DNA from 3 places in the Actinoplanes sp. NPDC026670 genome. Region 2 is predicted to be linked to each of the others. Evidence: riboswitches for the same ligand, from Rfam matches in the RefSeq annotation. Region 2 holds a riboswitch; each other region holds the start of a gene.
The links. A riboswitch is a leader RNA that binds a small molecule or an ion and turns the genes downstream of it on or off. The one in region 2 is predicted to bind cobalamin.

Region 1 (5,618 bases), on a different contig from region 2:
CGGCTCAGGCGCAGGAGCACCCGTCCGGCCGGGCCATCCACCAGATGCGGCCGCGCATCGACCCCGGGTGTGGAACGCTTCGCTATGGAGACCGCCTCCTCGACCAGGTGCGAGGCGCTCCGCCGGGCCGGTCCCCAGCCAGCGTCGCCGGGGCCGGTGAAAGCGTGCACGACCTGCAACACCCGTCCGCGGGAGCACGCCTCCCGCGCGGCTAGGCGGACCGCGGCCGCGTCGGTCGCCGGGTCGCCGACACCCACGACGACGGGTCCCTGACTCGGGATCTGCATGGGCCCTCCCGTAACGAAGTCGCAATATACCGACCATTGTCTATGGCGCAACGACCCATACGTACTGGTGACCAATGCCTCAACAGGTGGCCACCTGATGACCCATTCAGGTTGAGGGTTTACGGTGAACGGCAAAATCCTTGGGACATCTGCCGGTGAAGTGAGGGAAATACATGACGGATGTCAAGCTCGACCACCCTGGTGGTCAGTTGTCGATGGCGGTCACGAAGGCCGTCGACGGTCCGGGCGGCATCGACGTCAGTGCTCTGCTGAAGGAGACCGGTTACGTAACCCTCGATCAGGGTTTCGTGAACACCGCGTCGACCAAGTCGGCGATCACTTACATCGACGGTGACCAGGGGATCCTGCGCTACCGCGGATACCCGATCGAGCAGCTCGCCGAGAAGAGCACGTTCCTCGAGGTGTCCTACCTCCTGATGAACGGCGAGTTGCCGACCGCGCCGCAGCTGCAGGACTTCGCCGACAAGATCCGCGTGCACACGCTGCTGCAGGAGGAGATGCGCACGTTCTTCTCCAGCTTCCCGCGTAACGCGCACCCGATGTCGGTGCTCTCGTCGGCGGTCACCGCGCTGTCCACCTTCTACCAGGACGCGCTCGACCCGCTCGACTCCGAGCAGGTCGATATCTCCGCAATCCGCCTGATGGCGAAACTTCCGACGATCGCGGCGTACACCTACAAGAAGTCCATCGGCCACCCGCTGCCGTACCCGGACAACTCTCTCGACTACGTCGAGAACTTCCTGCGCCTGACGTTCGGCCTGCCGACCGTCCAGTACAACGTCGACCCCAAGGTCGCCAAGATCCTGGACATGCTGTTCATCCTGCACGCCGACCACGAGCAGAACTGCTCGACCTCGTCGGTGCGCCTGGTGGGCTCCTCGCAGGCCAACCTGTTCGCGTCCATCTCGGCCGGCATCGGCGCGCTCTCCGGTCCGCTGCACGGCGGCGCCAACGCGGCGGTCCTCGAGATGCTCGAGCAGATCCGCAAGGACGGCGGAGACGTCAACTCGTTCGTCACGCGAGTGAAGAACAAGGAAAAGGGCGTCAAGCTCATGGGCTTCGGCCACCGGGTCTACAAGAATTACGACCCGCGCGCCGCCATCGTCAAGAAGGCCGCCCAGGAGATGCTGTCGACTCTCGACAAGCCCGACCCGCTGCTGGAGATCGCGTTCAAGCTCGAGGAGATCGCGCTCTCCGACGAGTACTTCATTTCCCGCAAGCTGTACCCGAACGTCGATTTCTACACCGGCCTGATCTACAAGGCCATGAATTTCCCGACCGACATGTTCACGGTCCTGTTCGCGATCGGCCGGCTCCCCGGCTGGATCGCCCAGTACCGCGAGATGATCGCCGACCCGGCCAACAAGATCGGCCGCCCGCGGCAGATCTACACCGGTTCGCCGGTCCGGGATTTCGTCCCGGTCGAGCAGCGCTGACCGATTTCGTTCCACTGACGCCCCGCCGGTCGCTTCCGGCGGGGCGTTTGCTTGCGGTCACCACCGCGGATTCGGTACGCCGTCCGCCCGGCCGCCCTCGCCGTCGCCCGGCCGGAGTGCCGTCCGCCCTGGCCGTGGCCGGGCCGCAGGGCTTGATCGGGCCGCCGGGCCTGGCCGGGCTGCGAGGGCTTGATCAGGCGGCCGGGCTTGATCGGGCGTCCCGCCGGGCATGAAAGGCTCGCAGGGCAGCCTGTTCGGCGGGAGGAGACGCATGGACGTCGTGATCGGCATCGACACCGGGACCACCTCGACCAAGGGGATAGCCGCCGGTCCGGACGGCGAGATCCGCGCCCTGACCAGCGTCCACTACCCGCTGTCGGTGCCCGGCCCGGGCCGCGCCGAGCTCGACCCGGCCGCCCTGACCGGCGCCGCGATCAAGGCGCTCACCGACGTCGCCGCCGAGTGCCGTGCGAAAGGCGACCGGGTGATCGCCATCGGGCTCAGCTCGTTCCTGCACGCCCTGGTCCCGATGGACGGCAACGGCAAGCCGCTCGGCCCGGTCGTGACCTGGGCCGACAACCGGGCCGCCGCCCAGTGCGAACGGATCGTCGCCGACGGCCGGGCCCGGCAGCTGCAGGCCCGCACCGGCACCCCGGTGCACCCGATGTCCCCGCTCACCAAGCTCGCCTGGTGGACCGGCGAGGACCCGGGCACGCTGCGCGCCACCGCCCGCTGGGGTGGCGTCAAGGAACTGGTCGTGGCCGCGCTGACCGGTGGCCCGTTCCTCGTCGACCTGTCGATCGCCTCCGGCACCGGCCTCTACGACATCCACGCCCGGCGCTGGGACGACGAGGCCCTGCGGATCGCCGGGGTCCGCCCGGAACAGCTCGCCGAGGTCGTCCCGACCACACACCTCCTGCGGCTGGACGCCGGGGTCGCCGCCGCCGCGGGGCTGCCGGCCGGGACTCCGCTGGTCATCGGCGCCGCCGACGGGCCGCTCGCCAACCTCGGGGTCGGCGCCACCCCGCCCGGAGTCGGAGCGGTGTCGCTCGGCACCAGCGGCGCGCTGCGTACCGTCGTCGCCGCCCCGACCGGCGACGAAGCCGGCCGTCTCTTCTGCTACGCCCTCACCGAGGACCGCTGGGTGATCGGCGGCGCGGTCAACAACGCCGGCTCGGTGGTCAGGTGGGCCGGCCAGACGTTCCTGCCCGACGAGGGCGACGGCGAGGGCGCCGACGACCGGGACGCCCGGCTGCTCGACGAGGCGGCCGGGATCGTCGCCGGCAGCGAGGGGCTGCTCTGCCTGCCCTACCTGCTCGGCGAACGCGCGCCCTGGTGGCGGCCCGGCCTGCGCGGCGGCTACCTCGGGCTGCGCCGCGAACACGGTCGCCCGCACCTGGTCCGGGCCGCCGTCGAAGGCGTCTGCCAGCAGCTGGCCCTGGTCCGGGACTCGTTCGAGGCCGAGGGCAACCCGCTGACCGAGATCCGGGCCACCGGCGGTGCGGCCGCCTCGAAACTGTGGATCGGCGTGCTCGCGTCCGCCCTCGACCTGCCGGTGACGGTCGCCGACGTGCCCGAGGGCACCGCGCTCGGCGCCTGCCTCCTGGCCCGGCACGCCCTCGGCGACCTGCCCGACCTGGACCACGCCGCCGCCCTGGTGCCGACCGGCGCACCGACCCGGCCCGACCCGCAGGACGCCGACCTCTACCGCCGCCTTCGGCCCCTGGTGGAGAAGTCCGCCCTCGCCGTCCTGGACGTCGTCACCGAACTCGACAAGCTGGCCCCCGAACCCCTCCCCGGCACCGAGAAGGCGGTCCGCAACTGAACCCGCCGGACGGCCGGGAATCTCGCGTGCAACATTCTCCGGCGCCGCCGCCGGTGGCGGGCCCGCCGTGACGGACCCCGCGTTGACGGGTCACCGGCCGGTAGGAAAGAGTGACCGGCGAGCGGTAAGCGGAGGAACCCGGTGCGAATCCGGGACGGTCCCGCCACTGTGACCGGACACCGATTCCGGGAGCCAGGAACTCCGGCCGCTCGTGACAACCGACGCGCGGGCGTGGACACCCGCCGGAAGGGATCCTGGTGACGACTCCGTACCCGTTCTCGGCCGTGGTGGGCCTCGACGACCTGCGCCTGGCACTGCTGCTGACCTCGGTGTCACCGGCCGTCGGCGGAGTGCTCGTCCGAGGCGAGAAAGGCACCGCCAAGAGCACCGTGGTCCGCGCCCTGGCCGGCCTGTTGCCGCAGGTGGAGGTCGTGCACGGCTGCCGGTTCGCCTGTGACCCGGCAGCGCCCGACCCCGGCTGCCCCGACGGCCCGCACACACCGGGCGGGCCGTCGGCGGCGCGGGCCGCGAACCTCGTCGAGCTGCCGGTCGGCGCCACCGAGGACCGGGTCGTCGGCACCCTCGACCTCCAGCGGGCGCTCAACGACGGCGTCAAGGCGTACGAGCCGGGCCTGCTCGCCGCCGCCCACCGCGGGCTGCTCTACGTCGACGAGGTCAACCTGCTCCCCGACCACCTCGTCGACCTGCTCCTCGACGCGGCCGCGATGGGCCGGGCCCACGTCGAACGCGACGGCGTCTCGGTCAAACACGCCGCCCGGTTCCTGCTGGTCGGCACCATGAACCCGGAGGAGGGCGAGCCCCGCCCCCAGCTCGTCGACCGGTTCGGCCTGGTCGTCACGGTCGCCGCGCCCCGCGACGCGGTCCAGCGGGCCGAGGTGGTCCGGCGGCGGCTCGCCTACGAGGCCGGCCCGGACGCGTTCGCCGCCCGGTTCGCCGCCGACGAACGTGAATACGCCACCCGGATCGCCGCCGCCCGCGCCCAGCTGCCGTCGGTCCGGCTCCCCGACGCCGAACTCGACCGCATCGCCCGGGTCTGCCTCGCCTACGGCGTCGACGGCATGCGCGCCGACATCGTCGTCGCCCGCTGCGCCGTGGCCCTGGCCGCCTGGCACGGCCGCGACCGGGTCACCGCCGGCGACGTGGCCGACGCCGCCCGGCTCGCCCTGCCACACCGCCGCCGCACCGACCCGCTCGACCCGCCCGGCACCGACGAGCAGAAACTCGACGAGGCCCTGGCCGAAGCCGAACGCCAGGCCGAACAGGACCGCGCCGCCGGTTCCGCCGACTCCGCCGCCGACTCCTCCGGCGAGGACGAGGACGACGAGGACCCGGACCCGGACGGACCAGGCGGTGGTGACGGCCCGCGGGACGGCGGCCCTTCTGACGGTACGGACGTCGCGTCCCCTGATCAGGCCGGCCCTTCCGGCGCCCCGCCCTCCGGTCCTTCGCCCGCCGGCTCCCGGTCCTCGGCCGAGGCCCCGTCCGGCGAGTTCGACCCGTCCGAAGCCCCGCAGTCTCCGGACGGCGCCCCCGGCCGGCCCGGCGCGATCGTTGCGGCCGGCCCGGCCTACCGCCCCCGCACGCTGCGCATCTCGGCCCGCGGCGAGGGCGGCCACACCGGCCGTCGCTCACCGGCTTTCGCCCGCCGCGGCCGGGTGGTGGGAAGCCGCCCCCCACAGGGCAAACTCGCCGGAGCCCCACATCTGTTCGCCACCCTGCGGGCTGCCCTGGACCGGGCGGCCCTGGACCAGACCGCTGTTGATCAGGCGATGCGGGGGATCCGGGTGCTGCCGCGGGACCTGCGGGAGTCGGTCCATGTCGGGCGGGAGGCCAACCTCGTGCTCTTCGTGGTGGACGCCTCCGGTTCGATGGCCGCGCGCAAGCGGATGACCCTGGTCAAGACGGCCGTGCTGTCCCTGTTGCGGGACGCCTACCAGCGGCGGGACCGGATCGGGATGATCACTTTCCGGGGCGCGGAAGCCGACGTCGTGCTCCCACCGACCTCCAGCCACGAGGTGGGCGTCCAGC
Region 2 (5,618 bases):
CCCGACCGTTCCCGATCAGTGGTGGCGCGTTCCACATACCAGGCGTCGTCAAGACGGCCGGCCTGATCCAGCGCCTCCCGGACCCCTTCGAAGGTGCGGCCCAGCTTCATCACTGCGGCCGAGTCGGTGGCAGCCAGCCGGGCGGCCAGTTCCTTCGGCTCCAGGGTGCCGGGCAGGACGGTCAGCACCTCGTCCCGTTCCATCAGCGGCCGGCCCAGCACCGCCGAGGCGGCGCTCACCGAGGTCACCCCCGGGACCACCGCGGTCTCGTACCGCCCGGAGAGCCGTTTGTGCATGTGCATGTAGGAGCCGTAGAAGAACGGGTCGCCCTCGGCCAGCACCACCACGTCCCGCCCGGCGTCCAGGTGCGCGGCCAGCCGGGCCGCCGACGCCGCGTAGAACTCGTCGATGGCGCCCTGATAGCCGCCCGGATGATCGGTCGTCTCGGTGGTCACCGGGTAGATCAGGGCCTCCTCGATCTGGCCCTCCCGCAGGTAGCCGGCGGCGATCGCGCGGGCGTTGCTGCGCCCGTGCCGCGCCGCGTGGTACGCCACCACGTCGGCCGAGCCGATCAGCCGCGCCGCCTTGACCGTCACCAGCTCCGGGTCGCCGGGGCCCAGGCCCACCCCGAAGAGCCGCCCGGTCGGGGCCGTCACCTGCGAGGGAATCGCCGCCGCGGTGTCGCCGCGGGCTGCGTCGTCAGTCATCGAAGTCCTTGCGTGGGTTCTCCGGCCGTTCAACCAGAGGGGGATGTCGGTCCGGTCTTACTCGGCCGGGTTCGGCCTCGTTCGGCCTTGGCCGGTTTGTTCGGCCTTGCTCGGCTCGTCCGGCTCTGCTCGGCTTGCTCGGCTCTACTCGGCTCTACTCGGCTTCTGAGGCCAGGGCGTTCACCGCGGCGGCGGTGATGGCGCTGCCACCCCGGCGGCCGCGCACGATCAGATACTCCAGGCCCGACTCGGCCAGCGCCTCCTTCGACTCGGCCGCGCCGATGAACCCGACCGGGATCCCGATCACCGCGGCCGGCCGGGGCGCGCCCGCCTCGACCATCTCCAGCAGCCGGAACAGCGCGGTCGGCGCATTGCCGATCGCCACCACGGCGCCGTCCAGCCGGTCACCCCAGAGGTCCATCGCGGCCGCGCTGCGGGTGTTGCCGATCTCCGCCGCCAGCCCCGGAACCGCGGGGTCACGCAGCGTGCAGACCACATCGTTGGCGGCCGGCAGCCGGGACCGGGTCACCCCGGACGCGACCATCTCGGCGTCGCACAGGATCGGCGCGCCACCGAGCAGAGCCTTCCGCGCCGCGGTCACCACCCCCGGACTGAACCGGACATCCTCCACCAGATCCACCATCCCGCAGGCGTGGATCATCCGGACCACCACACGTGACACGTCCTCCGGCAGCCCCGACAGGTCAGCCTCGGCCCGGATCGTGGCGAAGGATCGCCGGTAGATCTCCGCGCCGTCACGCACGTACTCCATCGCTCAGGATCCCCTCGCCACCGCTATCGCATCTGCCAGCCGATCTACCCCCGCCGCGTGCTCCAGCCTGCCGTTCGCCGTGGTAGCGACCGGTTGGTCGTTCGCCGTGGTAGCGACCGGTTGGTCGTTCGCCGTGGCAGCGACCGGTCGGCCGTTCGCCGCGGTAGCAACCGGTCGGCCGTCCGCCGTGGCAGCGACCGGCCTGTCGTCCGCTGCGGTAGCGACCAACCTGCCGTCCGCTGCGGTAGCGGCCTGCCGGTCGTCCGCTGCTGTCGTGGCCGGTGTGAGGACGCTGATCCTCGCTGGTCGCGGGCTCGGGGTCGATGGTCCGACCGGGCCGCGATCATCGACCGGGGACCGGCCTGCGGGCACCGCCGGCTGCCGGACGGCGGCGGGGACGTGGACACCCGGCTCTTCGTCATCGGCCGGACGGTGGGTGATCAGGTAGCCGTCGGCGGTCGCCTCGGCGCGCACGTGCGGGAACGCCGGGCTGCCGCACGCGCGGGCGCACCCCACCCAGTGCACCGGGAGGCCGGCGATGAAACGGGCTGCCGTGGTGGCGTCGGCTCGCACGTCGGCCAGCGATTTCGCGCAGCCCGGCCGGCCCGCGCAGGCGGTCACGCCGGACCACGGCGAGCCCGGCGCCACGGCCAGCCCGGCGCCGGTCAGGCGGTCCGCCCACGCCTCGGCCGCCTCCGGCGCCAGATCGGGCACCACCACACCGCGCCAGGGCGTCACGATCAGCAGGTCAGCATTTTCCAGAACCCTCAGCGGCACGCCATCGAGCCGCCCCAGCGGCACCAGCGCCCCGACCGCCGAGAGCCCGTCCGCCTGTGGCACCACGCCGATCAGGTCACCTGGCTCGGGGGCGCCGGCAGGTGTCGCCACCTCGACCGGAACGGGCGTCACACCGAGCGCCGCCACCACCCGCGCCGAGACCCGGGCCGGACCGTCGGCCAGCTCCCGTAGCCGCCAGGCCACCGCCCCGCCGGACCGCTGCGCCTCCCGCTCCGCCAGGAACGCGTGGGCAGCGGCGAGGAGCACAGGCACGACGTCGTCATGGCCGGCCCGCAACCCGGTGTCGTGCCCGCCGAGCCGAATCGCGAACAGATCACCGTCAGCCGACACCCGCGGCCGGGGAACAACCGCACCAGCCCTAGTGGGACCTGGGGCGGCGTCGTCACCGGCCGAACAGGGGGTGGCATCGTCACCGGCCGAACGCGGGGCAGCATCGTCACCAGCCGAACACGGGGCAGCGTCGTCATCGGCCGAACGCGGGGCGGTGTCGTCACCGGCCGGGGGCGGGACGGGGATCGCGGCCACGTCGGCGGCCAGTGGGACCTGGCCGATGGCGAAGAGGAACTTGCCCGGCAGGGCGGCCAGCGAGGCGTCAGCCTGGAGCGCGAGGTCGAGCCGTCCTACGAGAGCGCGAAGGGGAGATCCGCACAGCGGGGGGGCCGCAATGTTCCGTACGTTGTCATGGGTCTGGGAAGGCAGCAGGCCCGCCGACCGCAACCGGGCCGCCAAGGCCGGCGCATCGCCCTCTCGTAATGCTCTGAGCTGGAGGTTTGCGCGGGAGGTCAGCTCCAGGCCGCCGTCGCCGAACTCCTCGGCGAGCTCGCGCAGCGAGCGCAGCTGAGCGCCGGACAGCAGCCCCCCTGGCAGCCGGACCCGGGCCAGCATGCCGTCGGCTGCGGCGTGCAGCCGCAGCGCGCCGGGACAGGCGTCGGTGTCCGACCAACGGGGAGTCATGGCCCGGATACTACGGCGGGCCCCCGACAGGAATTCACCTCCGTCGTGCGGCGGGTCGGGAGCGTCACAGCGGCCGTTCCGCCTTGACGCGGGACACCGGGGTTCGGAAAGGTTAGGGGCCAACGAGCGGCGACGCCGCGGAGGAAGCCGGTGTGAGTCCGGCGCGGTCCCGCCACTGTCACCAGGGGATTCTCTGGGAGCCAGAAACTCCGGTCGCCGTGATGTCCGTCTACCCGGGGCGCGGACCCCGAGGGGGAGTGCGCTGTGTTCCTGCTGCTGTCGACGTCCGACACCGACCTGCTCAGCGCCCGGGCCAGTGGCTCGGCGTGGCGCCCGGCCAACCCGGCCCGCACCGCTGTCGACGACCTGCCCGCCCTGCTCGACGGCGTCGATCTCGTGGTGGTGCGCATCCTCGGTGGCCGCCGGGCCTGGGAGGAGGGCCTCGACGCGCTGCTCGCGAGCGGTCTGCCGGTCGTCGTCCTCGGTGGTGAGCAGGCGCCCGACGCCGAGTTGATGAGACTGTCCACGGTGCCGGCCGGTGTCGCTGCGGACGCGCACACCTACCTGGCGCAGGGCGGTGCGGAAAATCTCGCGTCGCTGCACGACTTCCTCTCCGACACGGTGCTGCTGACCGGCAACGGGTTCGCTCCGGCGGTCGAGACCCCGCAGTGGGGTCTCCTGCCGAGGGCGGAGAGCAGCGGCCGGGAGACGGTCGCGGTGCTCTACTACCGCGCCCACCACATGGCCGGCAACACCGCCTTCGTCGAGGCGCTGTGCCAGGCGATCGAGGCCAAGGGCGGCCGGGCGCTGCCGATCTTCACGGCCTCGCTGCGGACCGCCCCGCCGGAGCTGCTGGCCGAGCTGCGCAAGGCCGACGCGCTGGTGGTGACGGTGCTGGCGGCCGGCGGCACCCGCCCGGCCACGGCGAGCGCGGGCGGCGACGACGAGGCGTGGGATGTCGGCGTGCTCGCCGACCTGGACGTGCCGATCCTGCAGGGCCTGTGCCTGACCAGCTCGCGGGCCGCGTGGGAGGCCAGCGACGACGGCCTCTCCCCGCTGGACGCGGCGACGCAGGTCGCGATCCCCGAGTTCGACGGGCGGATCATCACGGTGCCGTTCTCGTTCAAGGAGATCGACGAGGACGGGCTGTCGGTCTACGTGGCCGACCCGGAGCGGGCGCTGCGGGTGGCCGGCATCGCGGTGGCACACGCCCGGCTGCGGCACGTGCCGCCGGCCGAGCGGCGGATCGCGCTGATGCTGTCGGCCTATCCGACCAAGCACTCCCGGATCGGCAACGCGGTCGGCCTGGACACCCCGGCGTCCACCGTCGCGCTGCTCGCGGCCCTGTCCGAAAAGGGCTACCGGATCGGTGACTTCGGATCCTTCGACGGTGACGGCCTGATCCACACGCTGATCGCCGCCGGTGGCCAGGACCCCGACTGGCTGACCGAGGAGCAGCTATCGGAGAACAAGGTCCGGATCTCGGGTTCGGCCTACGAGTCCTGGTTCGTGACGCTGCCGGAGGATTTCCGGGAGAGCGTCGTGCAGCACTGGGGGCCGCCGCCCGGCGAGCTCTACACCGACGGCGGCGACATCGTGCTGGCCGCTCTCCGCGACGAGAACATCGTGGTGATGGTGCAGCCGCCGCGTGGTTTCGGGGCCAACCCGGTCGCCATCTACCACGACCCCGACCTGCCGCCGTCGCATCACTACCTGGCGGCCTACCGGTGGCTCGCCGACGAGTTCGGCGCGCACGCCGTCGTGCACGTCGGCAAACACGGCAACCTGGAGTGGCTGCCCGGCAAGAACGTCGGCATGTCCGCTTCGGACGGCACCGACGCGGCGCTCGGTGACCTGCCGCTGATCTACCCGTTCCTGGTCAACGACCCGGGCGAGGGCACCCAGGCCAAGCGCCGGGCGCACGCCACCCTGGTCGACCACCTGATCCCGCCGATGGCCCGCGCCGAGTCCTACGGCGACATCGCCCGGCTGGAGCAGCTCCTCGACGAGCACGCCAACATCGCGGCCCTCGACCCGGCGAAACTCCCGGCGATCCGGGCGCAGATCTGGACCCTGATCCAGGCCGCCAAGATGGACCACGACCTCGGTCAGGCCAACCGGCCCGACGACGAGGAGTTCGACGACTTCATCATGCACATCGACGGATGGCTGTGTGAGGTCAAGGACGTGCAGATCCGTGACGGGCTGCACGTGCTCGGCGCGGCCCCGGCCGGTGAGGCGCGGATCAACCTGGTGCTGGCCATGCTGCGGGCCCGGCAGATGTGGGCCGGCAAGGTGGCCGCCCTGCCGGGTCTGCGTGAGGCGCTGGGCCTGACGGAGGACGCGTCCACCGCGGAGACCGATCGGGTGGAGGCGGAAGCCCGCGA
Region 3 (5,618 bases), on a different contig from region 2:
AGGCCCTCACCGATGCCGATCAGGGTGTGCACCCCGGCCATCGTGGCCGCGATCCCGCCGAGCGACAGTTCGGTGGTGCCGCCCAGCGCGTACTCGAGAACGAAGCCCTGGGAAGCGACCACCACGCCGACGATCGAGGCGATCAGCGCGGTCGCGCCGAGCCCGCCCGCGGTGCGCGGCAGGACCCGCAGCAGCAGGGCGACCAGCAGGTACGCCGCGGCCGTGCCGATCAGAGCCATGTTGGTGACGTTCAGCCCGATCGCGGTCAGGCCGCCGTCGGCGAAGACCAGACACTGCACCAGCAGCACCGTCGCCACACACAGGGCGCCGACCCACGGCCCGACCAGGATCACCGCCAGGGTGCCGCCGAGCAGGTGGCCGGACACGCCCGGGAGCACCTGGAAGTTGAGCATCTGCACGGCGAAGATGAACGCCGCGACCAGGCCCGCCATCGGGGCGAGCCGGTCGTCGAGGTCGGTCTTGGCCCGCCACACGCAGACCGCGAGGCCGGCCACTGCTATCACTATGAAGATCGCTGAGACGGGACCGTTGACGATCCCGTTCGCGATGTGCATCGCCTGCACGTCGTCCATCGTTTCTCCTTCACGATTCCGCGGCAGCATATTGACCGTTGCGGGTTGTTGCCAAGATCTGGCAACTGTGTGATGCCGTGCACAAACGGGAGAGGTCAGGAGCGTCGTGGTTCGTGGCCGTCGACCGGCCGGCCGTCGCGCAGATGACCGTCGGCGATGCGGCGGGCCAGGTCCGGGTCGACGTGCTGATACCAGATGTCGTCAGGGTGGACCACGACCAGCGGGCCCAGGTTGCACGGGAACAGGCAGCCGGTGGCGGTGACCAGCACGTCGTCGTCACCGAGACCGTGTTCGGCCAGCCGGTCGGCGAGGGCTGCGGCGACCGGCCCGGCGCCGTAGGCCGAGCAGCGCGGCCCCCGGCAGACCAGCACCTGCCGGCGATGGCGGGTGATCTGGGACCACGCCGGGCTGCGAAACGGTCCCGGATTGCCGCCCAGCACGGTGTGCTCACCGGCGACGGCCTCGATCACCGCGCCGGCCAGGGCGGGCTGCCCGGCCAGCGGCGCGGTGACCACGATCGGCAGGTCACTGGCGCGGGCCTGCCGCCAGTGGGCGACCGCACGACGGATCCAGGTGTCCAGGTAACGGTCCGGCGGCACGTGGGTGGGCACCAGGACGACCTGTCCGGCGTCGGCCGCCGCGTCGAGCGCGGCGTGCAGCGACGGTTCGGCGCCGTCGAGGAAACATCCCTGCACGGGTACGCCCAGCGACTCCCCCACCACGGCAGCGAGCCGGTGGATCGCGTCGTGGCCGCCGTGATGGGTCACCGACCGGGCGACCAGCAGCACCCGGCGGTTCATGACTGCGGCGGCCGGAACGCGATGACCGGCCGCCCCTCGGTCAGGTGCACGTCGGCGTCGACCCGGTAGACGTCGGCGAGCAGACGAGCGGTCAGCACCTCGGCAGGCGGGCCGGTGACGACGACCCGGCCGGCGTCGAGGACCACCACGACGTCACAGAACATCGCTGCCAGGTTGAGATCGTGCAGGGCCGCGAGGGTGGTGACGCGGCTTCGGCGTACCAGATGAAGCAGTTGAAGTTGATGTCCGATGTCGAGGTGGTTGGTGGGTTCGTCGAGCAGCAGCAGCTCGGGTTCCTGGGCCAGCGCCCGGGCGAGCTGGGCGCGCTGGCGCTCACCGCCGGACAGGGTGTGCCAGCGGCGGTGTTCGTAGCCGGTCAGGTCGACGCGGGCCAGGGCCTCGGCGGCGACGGTGTGGTCGGCGGTGGTGCCCGACCAGCGGGAGGCGCGGTGCGGGATGCGACCGAGCAGCACCACGTCGGCCACGGTCAGGTCGAGGTCGGTGTCGGCGTGCTGGGCCAGCAGCGCGATCCGCCGGGCCACAGCCGGGCGGCGCAGACCGGCCACGTCGTCGCCGCCGATCGTGACCTGCCCGCTGTCGGGGCGGATCAGGCCGGCGGCGACGCGCAGCAGGGTGGTCTTGCCGGAGCCGTTCGGGCCGAGCAGCCCGACCAGGCTGCCCGCCGCGACCGTGCAGGTGACCTCGCCGAGGATGCGGGCGGCCGCGGCCGTCCAGGTGATGCCGGTGACGTCGAGCATCAGCCGCGGACCTCCCGCCGGCGCAGCAGGAACATGAACGCGGGCACGCCGAGCAGCGCGGTCAGCACCCCGACCGGGAGTTCCCGCGGTTCGAAGACGGTGCGGGCGGCGGTGTCGACCCAGATCAGGAAGATCGCCCCGGCCGGGACCACGACCGGCAGCAGCAGCCGGTGGTCGGGGCCGGTGAACATCCGCACGGCGTGCGGCAGGATCAGCCCGACGAAACCGATCGCCCCGCTCACCGCGACCAGCACGGCGGTCAGCAGGGCGGCCGCGACCAGCAGCAACCAGCGGGTCCGGGTGACGTCGACACCCAGCGTGGCGGCGGCCTCCTCCCCGAAGGCGAACGCGTTCAGCGTCCGGGCATGCCCGAGAATCAACATCAACACCAGGATCAGCGCGGGTACGGACCACCCGATCGCGCTCCAGCCGGAGCGGGCCAGCGAACCGGACAGCCAGAACGTGATGCTCTGCGTGGCGTGCGGATCGGCCACCCAGATGATCACGAACGAGGTCAGCGCCGCACACAGCTGCGCGATCGCCACCCCGGTCAGCACCACCCGGGTCGGGTTGAGCGCGGCCCGCCGCCCGGCCAGCGCCACCACGATCGTGAACGCGGCCAGCGCCCCGGCGAACGCGCCACCACCGACGGCCACCATCCCGGCGCCGAACCCGGCCACGATCACCAGCACCGCGCCCAGCGCCGCACCGGACGACACCCCGAGCAGGTACGGGTCGGCGAGCGGGTTTCGGGTGGCGGTCTGCATGACCGCCCCGGCCGCCGCCAGCCCGGCGCCGACGACCGCGGCACCGAGCACGCGCGGGAGCCGCAGGTCCCAGACGATGTGGGCGCGCAACACCGACACCCCGGCATCGCCCACGCCGAGATGCTCGCCGATGACCGCCCACACCGTGCCGATGGAGAGGTCCGCCGGACCGACCGTGACCGCCGCACCCACCGACGCCGCCAGGACGGCCGTGAGCACCAGCAGGGCCACGGCCGTCCGGCCGGTGCGCGCCGCGACGGCGGTCAGCTTCCCGCCTTCGGCGGCAGCCCGGCGATCCCCTGGGCCAGGGCCTCCACACCGAGGACGTTGCGGACGCCGGCGGTGGTGGACGAGAACGGGATCACCACATAGCGCTGCTGCTGGACCGCGGGCAGGTCCTTGAGGGTGGCGTGCCCGGCCAGGAAGGTCTTCTTCGCCTCGGCCGGATCCCAGCTCGCGTCGATCAGCACGATGACGTCGGGGTCACGGTCGGCGACAGTCTCCCAGCTGCTGTCGGCCCAGCTGCCGGTCACGTCGGCGAACACGTTGGTCACCCCGGCGGCCTCCATGACCATGTTGGGGCCGCCGCAGCAGGCGCCGACACTGGGCGCGTCCGTGCCGCCGTCCCACCACATCACCCGGGTACCCTTGCCGCTGCCGGCCGCCTTGGTGATGCGTGCCTGCTGGTCGGCGATCAGCGTCTCGGCGCGGCCGGTGACGCCGAAGATCGCGGCGATCTCGCGGATCTCGCCGAACACGTCGGCGATGCCGAGCTTGGCCGGGCGGGTCTCCTTCGGGCAGCCCGCCGGGGAGATGTACGTGCCGACACCGAGCTTCTGCAACTCGGCCCGGTCCCCCACCCCTTCGTCGCTGAAGGCGCTGTTGAAGGAGGCGTAGACGAAGTCCGGTTCGGCTTCGAGCAGCTTCTCCCTGCTCGGATACTCCTTGGCCAGCACCGGCACCTTCGCGTAGGCGCCGGCGTAGGCGGGCAGGATCGCGTCGTCGAGGTAGGCGGTGCCGATCATCCGGTCCTGCAAACCCAGGGCCAGCATGATCTCGGTGGCCGGCTGGTTCATCGTCACCACCTTCGCCGGCGGCGCGGTGACGGTGACCGGCGTGCCGCAATTGGTGATCGCGACGGGGCCGGCCGATGCGCTCGGTGACGCGACCGGCTCAGCCGGGCCGGAGCAGCCGGTGAGCACGACGGCGAACAGGGACAACGGCGCGGCAACGCGCCAGGGCATGGGGAACCGCACAGCGGGACCGCCTTCCAGCACCTCGTGGACGGAGTCGTACGTCTGCCGTGGCCGGTCTCCTGGCTGACGGGAGGTGCAGTCGGCGGCCGGCCTTCCCAGGCATTGAGCCCAGTGACCTCGCGAGGACGAGGGCCGTCGACTTCCCGAACACAGTGGCGAGGGCCGCGCCGGCATCGAACCGGCTTCCCGAGCACCACGGCTGGTGTCGACGATCCTAAACACGCCCGGAACCGGGCCGCCAGGCAGGCGGGCGGTTGTGCCGCCGTTCGATGCGCGACTAGGTTGAGGCTGCCATCTGCGGTGACGTGAGGGAAACCGGTGTGAGTCCGGTGCGGTCGCGCCACTGTGACCGGCTTGCTTCGGCGGGCCGGGAGTCAGAGAACTCGCTCACCGCAGGCCCCACGAACGGGACGCGTCATCCCGTAGGAGGTTCGAGGACCCATGTCCGAGCTCATGCACGACGGCCGGCACCTGCTGGGTGTGCCATGTCACTGACCACGACCGGCCACAATTACATTTCGCTGCTGCTGCGCGGCCTGCTCGCGGGCCTGATCGCCGGCCTGCTGGCCGGGGCGTTCGCCTACACGTTCGGCGAGACCCACATCGACGCGGCGATCGCCATCGAAAAGGCCGCCGCGCCGCCGGCCGAGCCGGGCGCCGTCGAGGAGGAGCCGCTGGTCAGCCGGGAGGGCCAGAAGGCCGGCCTGGTGCTGGCCACCACCCTGTACGGCATCGCGATGGGTGGCATCCTGGCGACCGCGTTCACGCTGCTGCGCCGCCGTCTGCGGACCCCCAGCGACAGCCGGGCCGCGTTCTCGCTGGCCGGGGCCGCGCTGGCCGGGATCGTGGTGGTGCCGTTCCTGAAGTATCCGCCGAACCCGCCGGCCGTCGGTGATCCGGAGACCATCGGCCAGCGGACCTGGAGTTACCTGGCGGTGCTGGTACTCGGCCTGGTCGCGGTGTGGGCGTCGGTGATCGCCGCCCGCACCCAGACCGTCGAGTGGCGCCGGGCGGCCGCCGGTGTGGTCGCGTTCCTGGTCGTCGTGTCGATCGCGTACCTGCTGCTGCCGGACATCAACGAGGTTCCGGAAACCTTCCCGGCGAGCCTGCTGTGGGACTTCCGGATCACGTCGCTGGGTGTGCAGACAGTCCTGTGGACGGTCCTCGGCATCGCCTTCGGCGCGCTGGTCACACCGCGCGGCGCCCCCGCACGGCCGGTCGCCGCTGAGGAGACCGCCGCAGCGTGAGCTGCACGAAAGGCCGGGGCTCGTGGAGTCCCGGCCATTCGCCTGTCCGGCCGCGCGCGGTCCACTACTCGACCTCAGCGTCCCGACCCGTGCCGGCGCTGCCCTGGTGAAGCTGATAGGCGTGTTCGATCAGCGTTGCGACTTGTTCTCGTGACAGTCGGCTCGCAGCGGCCCTGAGGAAGATCAACTCCCGATGC

Region 1: it holds a riboswitch for cobalamin, as region 2 does, so the genes downstream of both, AB0E94_RS47940 (VWA domain-containing protein) here and cobN (cobaltochelatase subunit CobN) in region 2, are expected to answer to the same signal.
Region 3: it holds a riboswitch for cobalamin, as region 2 does, so the genes downstream of both, AB0E94_RS28915 (ABC transporter substrate-binding protein) here and cobN (cobaltochelatase subunit CobN) in region 2, are expected to answer to the same signal.

Annotation. Positions count from the first base shown of each region.
Region 1 covers NZ_JBEZXU010000093.1:22,208-27,825, forward strand. The annotation lists gene AB0E94_RS47925 (universal stress protein) at 1-287, opposite strand, end outside; gene AB0E94_RS47930 (citrate synthase) at 461-1,744, shown strand; gene AB0E94_RS47935 (gluconokinase) at 2,016-3,569, shown strand; cobalamin riboswitch at 3,675-3,794, shown strand; gene AB0E94_RS47940 (VWA domain-containing protein) at 3,827-5,618, shown strand, end outside.
Region 2 covers NZ_JBEZXU010000011.1:143,504-149,121, reverse strand. The annotation lists gene AB0E94_RS13715 (precorrin-2 C(20)-methyltransferase) at 1-707, opposite strand, end outside; gene AB0E94_RS13710 (precorrin-8X methylmutase) at 862-1,479, opposite strand; gene AB0E94_RS13705 (nitrite/sulfite reductase) at 1,483-3,231, opposite strand; cobalamin riboswitch at 3,340-3,462, shown strand; gene cobN (cobaltochelatase subunit CobN) at 3,496-5,618, shown strand, end outside.
Region 3 covers NZ_JBEZXU010000032.1:95,297-100,914, forward strand. The annotation lists gene AB0E94_RS28895 (energy-coupling factor ABC transporter permease) at 1-593, opposite strand, end outside; gene AB0E94_RS28900 ((2Fe-2S) ferredoxin domain-containing protein) at 689-1,393, opposite strand; gene AB0E94_RS28905 (ABC transporter ATP-binding protein) at 1,390-2,151, opposite strand; gene AB0E94_RS28910 (iron chelate uptake ABC transporter family permease subunit) at 2,151-3,149, opposite strand; gene AB0E94_RS28915 (ABC transporter substrate-binding protein) at 3,182-4,162, opposite strand; cobalamin riboswitch at 4,206-4,387, opposite strand; cobalamin riboswitch at 4,441-4,581, shown strand; gene AB0E94_RS28920 (CbtA family protein) at 4,660-5,421, shown strand; gene AB0E94_RS28925 (helix-turn-helix transcriptional regulator) at 5,486-5,618, opposite strand, start outside.